Regions from separate parts of the Gordonia marina genome, predicted to be linked through region 1. Evidence: riboswitches for the same ligand, from Rfam matches in the RefSeq annotation. Region 1 holds a riboswitch; the other holds the start of a gene.

What was found. Region 1 has a riboswitch for cobalamin ahead of ACSEEN_RS06460 (CbtB domain-containing protein). Riboswitches for the same ligand answer to the same signal wherever they lie in the genome.
Region 2: it holds a riboswitch for cobalamin, as region 1 does, so the genes downstream of both, ACSEEN_RS12285 (ABC transporter substrate-binding protein) here and ACSEEN_RS06460 (CbtB domain-containing protein) in region 1, are expected to answer to the same signal.

What each region holds. Positions count from the first base shown of each region.
Region 1 is NZ_JBPSDN010000007.1:163,780-167,970, reverse strand. It holds gene pheS (phenylalanine--tRNA ligase subunit alpha) at 1-434, opposite strand, end outside; partial or broken gene ACSEEN_RS06465 (CbtA family protein) at 622-1,532, opposite strand; gene ACSEEN_RS06460 (CbtB domain-containing protein) at 1,548-1,772, opposite strand; cobalamin riboswitch at 1,812-1,957, opposite strand; gene ACSEEN_RS06455 (protein kinase domain-containing protein) at 2,153-4,191, shown strand, end outside.
Region 2 is NZ_JBPSDN010000017.1:562-4,752, forward strand. It holds gene ACSEEN_RS12275 (alpha/beta hydrolase family protein) at 1-800, opposite strand, end outside; gene ACSEEN_RS12280 (lipase family protein) at 827-2,104, opposite strand; cobalamin riboswitch at 2,219-2,404, shown strand; gene ACSEEN_RS12285 (ABC transporter substrate-binding protein) at 2,430-3,398, shown strand; gene ACSEEN_RS12290 (FecCD family ABC transporter permease) at 3,464-4,191, shown strand, end outside.

The sequences.
Region 1 (4,191 bases):
ACCTCCGGGCCCTCGGCGATCTCCCAGCCCATGCCGATGAAGACGTCGGCGACCTGGTCGGCGATCACCGTGATCGGGTGGCGGGCGCCGGCCCGGCGTCGCGCCGCGGGCAGCGTGACATCGAGGGTCTCGGCGACCAGCACCGCGGCATCCCGCTCGGCGGTCAGTTCGGCGGTCCGCTCGTCGAGGGCGGCGGCGATCTGTCCCCGCACCTCGTTGACCAGCTTGCCCGCCGCCGAACGCTCCTGTTTGGGGAGCGCACCGAGGGCGCGTCGTGCCAGGGCGACCGGCGACTTGTCACCGACGTGCGCCACCTTGGTCTCGGCGAGCGCCGCGAGGTCCCGCGCATCGCCGAAGGCGGCGACCGCGGCGGTCACCGCGGCGGAAAGCTCCTCCGCGGACGGGAAACTGCTCTCAACGACATCGTCAGACACCGACGTGTTCTCCCTGGGCTCGACTGGCGAATATGCACCACAAGATTAGTCGACGCACCCGAACCCGCTGCCCGCGACCCGAAGGGGCAGGCGGCGGGCGGTCTTCTGCGCGACCAGCCGGGCACGGCGCGGACGGAAGTAGGCAGCACCGTCACGGGATGCTCCGCGCCGCCCTGCCGGGGTCGAGTCACACCCCGACGGGGGCCGCCTCTTCACGAACGGCCCGCCGCGGAGCCGGATCGAACAGCCGGTCCACCAACGCGCCGAAGACGAGTCCGATCACGAGCCAGATCAGCGTCTGGTTGAGCAGCGAGTACCACCGGAACTTCCACAGCACGTCGGCGTCGAACCCGGGATAGACGATCTGTCCGGGCGCGACGGTCCTGCCGTCGATGGTCAGCGGCGTGGACAGGATATTGGTGATCGGCTGCGGGGTCTCGGTGGCGGCCCGGGCGAAACCGAACTGGCCGCTGTGCGCCACGTTCGCCGACAGATCGCCCAGCGACGGCATCACGGCGAGCACGATCCCGAAGACCACCAGGAACCCGACGACGCTGACGATGATCGACGTGCCGCGCCCCAGCCGGGGCGTCAGCTTGACCGCCGCGTACACGGTCAGGCCGAGCAGGATCAGCGAGATGGCCACCATGCCCAGGTACAGGTGTCCACGGGCCTGGATGGTGAAGTCGTGACCGATGGCCGGCGGATTGGCCGGTACTTGACGAACGGCAGCAGGAATACGCCGAGGTAGCCGAAACCGGCGATCAGCCACGCCAGAGTGCGCGGACGGATCGAGAACCGGCCGTGCAGCACCACATACGCGACCGCCACGAGCGCACCCATGGCGATGGAGAACCCGATGATGCCGGTGGCGATCCCGACGGTCGACTGGATGGTCCGGCTGAAGATCTCCGGCCCGTCCGGTTCGACCGCCCGGCCGGCCGCCTGATTCAGCGCATGCAGGGCGTCGTCGCGCCCCGACTCGTAGTCGATGGCCTTGTTGATGACGGGTTCGGCGAAGACCTTGGCGAAGATGAAGCCCAGCACGCCCGCGATCAGACCGGCGAGCGCTCCGCGCCCGATGACACGGAGTTCCATGATGTCGGTCCCCGCTCAGTGGCAGGGGAAGCCGAGGAAGTGACGGGAGTCGTGCACCCATTCGTGCACGACCATCGTCTTGCCGAAGACCGACGTCATGCCCTCGTCGACACCGATGAAGTAGTACGCCAGCAGTGCGAGCAGCACCGTGATGCTCAGGATCAGGGCGACGCGTCCGGCCGACAGCGCCTCGGCGGAGATGCCGGCGCGCGGGTCGTGGGTCGAAACATGTGTGCTCATCGGGAGGGCCTCCTTCGGGGTGGTGCGCCCCGTCGTCGTCGGATGTCGAGCATGACGGCCGCGTATCTGACTCGATCCCCGGCCATCCGGTGATCTCACAGTGGCGCCACCGTCCCGGAGTCCCACCGGGTTCCGCTGGCCGTCGTACCTTCTCAAGCTGACCACCCGACATCGTCGCAGGTCAAGCCGGTGACCGATTTGCCACGAAGGTCGCATCCAGGGCGCGATCCACTCTCCCGGCACCGGGTAGATCTACGCATCGGGCACCCCGCAGGACTACTCGACTTGTCTCTTGGGGCCGCTGCAGCACGTTCGCGGGACCCCGATCACGGTAGGTTTGTCCCAAGCTTTGCCCCCGTCGCTCTCGCCCAGGAGGAATAGTGCCCGTCGCACCAGGTTCTGACATCGCCGGTTACCGGGTTGTCGCCCAGCTCGGGTCGGGCGCCATGGGCGACGTCTATCTGGTCGAGAACCCGCATCTGATGCGCCGGGAAGCGATGAAGGTGATCTCGGTCGGCGGGACCTCGAACCCCGACTTCCAGACGCGCTTCACCAACGAGGCCCGCACCGCGGCCGCCCTCGATCACCCGAGCATCATCACCGTCTACGCGTACGGCGTGGAGAACGACGCCCCGTGGTTCACCATGAGCTACCTCGACGGCCCCGACCTGGCGTCGGTGCGGCTCTCCACCGCCGACGTGATCAACGCCGTCTCGCAGGTCGCCGACGCCCTCGATTACGCGCACGCGCGGCAGGTGGTGCATCGCGACATCAAGCCGGCGAACATCGTGATCACCCGCGACGAGCACGGCAAGCTCCGGCGCGCCGTGGTGCTCGACTTCGGCATCGCGCGGCTGGCCGACTCGCCGCAACTCACCGCGGCGAACTCGGTGGTCGGCACCATGGCGTACACGGCGCCCGAGATCATCTCCGGCCAGACCGCCGACGCGATGTCCGATCAGTACGCGCTCGCCTGCACCACGTACACGCTGCTGGCCGGCACCACGCCGTTCCACGGGGACACCTCGGCCGCGATCATGATGGCGCACCTGCAGCAGCCGACGCCGTCGATCGCCCAGGTCCGTCCCGACCTCGCCGCGCTCGCCCCGGTGCTGGAGCGCGCCATGGCCAAGGCCCCGGCCGCCCGCTTCCCCGACTGCCGCACCTTCGCCGCGGAACTGCAGCGCGCGCTCGGCCAGACGCCGGGCGGCACCGCGACCGCGGTGGCGCCGGTGCCACCGGCCGGCGCGCCGAGTCAGCCGTCGCACCCCTCCCAGCCGTCACATCCCTCCCAGCCGTCGTATCCGACCGCGAACACCGGCGGCCAGCCGTCGGCGATGCCGCCCGGCTTCACCGGATTCCCCGGTCAGCAGAGCCATCCGAGCGTGCCGGGCACGGCCGGACAGACCGCGTGGTCGCCGATGGCGTCGTACCCGGGCCAGCCCGGCTATCCCGGCGCGCCCGTGCCGCCGAAGAAGAGCCGCAAGGCGCTGTGGATCTCACTGGCGGCGATCGCCGCGGTGGTCATCGTCGCGGTGCCCCTCGGGATCTTCCTCGCGAACATGGGCGGCGACGACGACGCGCCACCGACCGCGTCCGCCGCCACACAGGCTCAGCTGGCGTCGTTCGTCGGCACCGTCTGCGCCGTCCAGCACGACGCGCTGTACTGCTGGGGCAACAACGGCGACGGCCAGCTGGCCGACGGCACCAAGGACGACCGGGCGACACCGGTCAAGATCAACGGCCTGACCAATGTCACCGCCGTCTCGGTCGGCGGATACCTGCCGAGCAGCAGTGATTCGTCGGCGACGATCTCGGTGTGCGCCGTCGCCGACGGCCACGCGTACTGCTGGGGCAGCGGCCTGTTCGGCGTCCTCGGCGACCAGGACGACGGCGACCGCGGCACCCCCTACCAGGTGCCGGGGCTCGGCAAGGTCACCGCGATCGCCACCGACTTCCACACGACCTGCGCGGTCTCCGACGGCGACGTCTACTGCTGGGGCTGGAACGCCAACGGCGAGGGCGGACGCGGCTCCAGCGCCGGCCAGATCAACACCCCGACCAAGGTCGACGGCATCGGCGGCGTCGCGTCGATCTCGATGCGGCTGGGCACCACCTGTGCCCTGACCACCGAGCACAAGGCCTACTGCTGGGGCGATAACCGCAACGGCCAGCTCGGCAACGGCAACACCAGCGACGAGTACCAGCCGCAACTCGTCGGGAATCTCCTCGACAAGAAGGTGACCTCGATCGCCGTCGGCGGCGGGTCGTCGAGCACCAGCCGGTTCAGCCAGGTCTGCGCCGTCGCCGACCACCAGCTGTACTGCTGGGGCGCCCCGATCGGCGACGGCTCCAGCGATCAGACGACGCCCGCGCTGGTGAGCGGAGTGGAGAAGGTCGAAGCGGTCACCACCGACCT
Region 2 (4,191 bases), on a different contig from region 1:
ACGCCCGGATCGGCCACCGCGGCCGCGAGCCGGTGCTCCGTCGCGAGCGCGCTAGGCAGCCAGTAGCCGCCCTGACTGATCCCGTACCCCACCAGGCGGTCGGGGTCGACGCCGTCCTGCGCCACCGCGAAGTCGACCACGGCCGTCAGTACCGCGCCCCAGTCGGCGCGGAATCGGGTCCCCCGCTCGAAGAGCATCGACTGCTGTCCGGGGCCGTCGAACATCAGCACGTGATAGCCGCGGGCCAGGGCCGCGCCAGCTCCGGAGGACCACTGGTCGCTGATCGCTCCGTCACTGCCGTTGACCATGATCAGCGTGGGGCGCTGCTCGTGGCCGACCGTCCGGAAGAAGTAGCCGGGCAGCGTCGTGCCGTCGTACGGAATCTGGACGCGGGTGACACGTTGTCCGCACGCGTCGACGAACGCGTCCCAGCTGGAGCGTTGCAGGCGGAACGTCGGAAGGAGCGGGTCGTCGTGCTTGAGTGCGCTCGCCGCGTTCACGGCGACGGCGAAGTAGGTCGCCGCTCGCAGGTACGACGACGATGCGCTCACCGTCCGGCCCGCGTCGCGTTCGGCGTCCGCGTCGGCCCGCACGCGTCGTCCCAGGGCGAGCCACGCGTCGAACCAGCGCTGATGATCACCGTCGGGGACGCCGTCGATGGCGGCGAGTACCTCCCCCACATCCGAGCCCCCGTGCGCCGACGCGCCGAGCACGCACCGCACCGAGAAGTCGAAGTCCTTGTCCCGATAGAACCCTTTGCTGAACACCCGGTTCAGGTGCGAGTCGAACGGACCGGCCATGGCGATTCCTTCATCGGTCGGTGCCGTCACGGCACCGAGGTCGGGCTGAGGCCGCCACCGGGTCTCAGCGTGGCGCAGTTCGAGGCCGTCGGCCTCCTTGCGAAGCGGTCGGTGAGGAAGCGCGCGGTCTGCTCCTGGAAGGGAATGAACGCCTCTCCATGCGCCTTGCCGGTGAACTGCGCGTACGACACCCGCACACCGCGGCGGCAGTACGAGTACGCGAGACTCTCGACGTCGCGGGTGATCATCACCCCGTCACCGGTGCCGTCGACGTCACCGACGCCGAGGAGCATCGGTATGCGCGGGGTACCGGATGTGCCCATGATGTTGTCGTTGATCGCCCGCACGACACCCGGCACGTCGAGCAGCGAACGGTAGGGCGGTCGTACCATGTCCGCGTCGGTCAGCCCCGGATATTTCGCGGCGAAGGCGTTGATGCACTGCGACGACACCGTCTTGACGATCTTCTTGCCCCGTGCGGACAGGAACGCATCGGTGTCCAGCGAGTACGCGCGCCGATAGGCGACGATCAGCGCCGGGATCACTCCCGCCCAGTCCTTGCTTCCGCTGACGTAGGGCAGGTTGTGCGCGAGGTTGACCGGAAGTCCGCCCGCCGCAGCGGCGATGAGCCGGATCTCCGGGGCGTATGACGGCGCCACCTCCGCGCCCCACTGCGTCGGCACCGAACCGCCGGAGTATCCGGCCATGGCGACCGGCGTGGTCGTCGGCAGCCGCAGGATCTTCTGCGTCGCGCGGACCCCGTCGAGCGCGGCGTATCCGGCCTCCCGCCCGATGGTCCACTGCAGATCGGGGCCCTCGTAGTCGGGCACCACCACCGTGTACCCCTGGGAGAGATATCCGCTGATCACACCCTGTTCCAGGGTTCCGGCCGCGCCGGGGGAACCCGCGCCGGTGAGCGTGTACGACGGGTCGCATTGCGGCCCGAGCGCATCGTAGGCCATGTGATACGACAGCAGCTTCGGCGGTCCGGTGACCGGGGGCTGAAGGATCGTCGCGACTGTCGACGTCGGCCGCCCCTGTTGATCGGTGGTCCTGTACAGCACCTGGGAGCTGCGGATCGGCGCCGTCGCCCCGCGGTAGCCGAAGGGCACCGACCGGGTCCGGAGCACCGCGCCGGGTGCATAGGCGCCGAGCAGACCGTCGTATCGGTAGAACGGGTCCGCCGAGGGCGGCGGGATCGGTGGTGCCGCCGAGACCGGAGCCGATCGCCACCCCGGCTCGACGACGGCGAGGAGGACGATCGCCAGCACTGCACCGACACGATGACGAACCGTGCCATGCATGCCGGCACGCGGTGACCTCATCAAGGAATGTTCCCACGATGGACCCGGTCGCCGGTGATCATCGACAGAAGTACCTGTGTACCTGTCCGATAGCGTCCCACCGTTCGCGCGCTACCATGCAGGCGACGTCGCGGTGTTCGGGAAGTCCGGTGAAGTGCCGGCGCGGTTCTCGCCACTGTGAGCAGGTCCGGGTACCACGACGGGGTATGTCCCCAGCCACTGGGCGCTCAGCGCCCGGGAAGGTGTGGTTCCCGGTAGACCCTGCGTAGCCAGGAGACCGGCCGCGACGTGAACCGATTCCACGAGATATGGAAGGCGGGTCGCTTTGCGCACCCTCACCACCGTCGCGGCCGCATGCACCGCCGCCGCGCTCACCCTCACGCTCGCCGCCTGCGGCAGCAGCACCGACGACAAGGCCACCGACGGCGCGATCACCCTGAAGAACTGCGGTCACACCGTCACGCTGAAGGCCCCGGCCACCCGCGCGATCACCGTCAACCAGGGTGCGACCGAGTCGGCGCTCGCGATCGGCGCCGAGAACGACATGATCGGCACGGCCTACCTGGACGACGAGATCGCCCCGCAGTTCAAGGCCGCCTACGACAAGATCCCGGTCATCGCCCCCAAGTACCCCGACCTGGAGACCGTGATCAGCAAGAAGCCCGATCTCGTGGCCGCGTCGTACGGTTCGGCGTTCGCCGACAAGGGCATCGGCACGCGCGAGGAGCTGGCGAAGCTGGACATCGCGACCTATGTCTCGCCCTTCGGCTGCGAGAACAAGGCCGACCGCGCGGCGTCGTCGTGGGATGCGATCGCCGGTGAGGTGTCCGACTACGGCAAGCTCTTCGGCCGCACCGACGCCGCCGACGGCGTGAACGAGAAGATGCGCGACACCCTCGCCGAGCTCAAGAAGAAGGACGCGGGCAAGGGCACCACGATCATGTGGTGGGACGACGCCACCGATACCCCCTCGGTCGGCGCGAAGAGCGGTGGACCGCAACTCATCATGGACGCGGTGGGCGCCACGAATGTCTTCGCGGACCTGGACGGCAACTGGGCCGACACCAGCTGGGAGCAGGTCATCAAGGCCGACCCGGACGTCATCGTGCTGATCGACGCTGACTTCTCCCGCGCCGACGCCAAGCGGCAGTTCTTGGAGAGCGACCCGGCGCTGGCGGGCCTGAAGGCCGTGAAGAACAAGTCGTACATCGTCATCCCGTTCTCCGAGTCGACGCCGGGGGCGCGCACCATCGACGGTGCTGTGACGCTGTCCGACGCGCTGGCGAAGCGCTGACCCGGACCACCGGCGCACCGGCCGCGCCGCGCCGGTCGCGCGTCACCTTTCCGATGCTGGTGGCGGTGCTCGTCGTACTGGTCGCGCTGAGCATCGGCGCCGGCGTGGTGATCGGTTCGGTCGGACTCAGCCTCGGCGACGTCGCGGCCGCGGTCGGCGCACGCCTCGGGTTCCACACCGGTGTCGGCGCGGGGAACGAGTACATCGTCGTCGATCTGCGGATGCCACGCGTGGTGACCGCCGCCGCGGCCGGCGCCGGCCTGGCCGTCGCCGGCGCCGTCCTGCAGTCGCTGACCGGGAACGTCCTGGCCGACCCGTACCTGCTGGGCATGTCGTCCGGGGCATCGGTCGGCGCGGTCCTGGTCCTGGTGACCGGGCTCGGCGTCGGAGTGGGGGCCGGCCTCGGCCCGGTCGGTGTCGCCGCGTTCCTCGGCGCGCTCGGCGCCCTGGCTCTGGTCTTCGCGATCGCGACCACCCGGACGGGGGCGTTGCTGCCCAACCGGCTGATCCTGGCCGGCGTCGCCGTCGCGCAGGGCGGCGCCGCGATCTCGTCGGCGCTCGTCTATTTCAGCGATCCGCACGCGGCCGCCGCGGTCCTGCGGTGGACGCTCGGCTCGGTGGCCGGTGCCCGCTGGCCGTCGACCACGCTGGTCACCGTCATGGTGGTCCTCACGCTCGGCGTCGTCTGGTCGTACGCGCGCACGCTCGACGCCTTCGCGTTCGGCGACCGCGCCGCGTCGAGCCTCGGCATCTCCGTCACCGCGACCCGCTGGACGCTGTACATCGCCGTCTC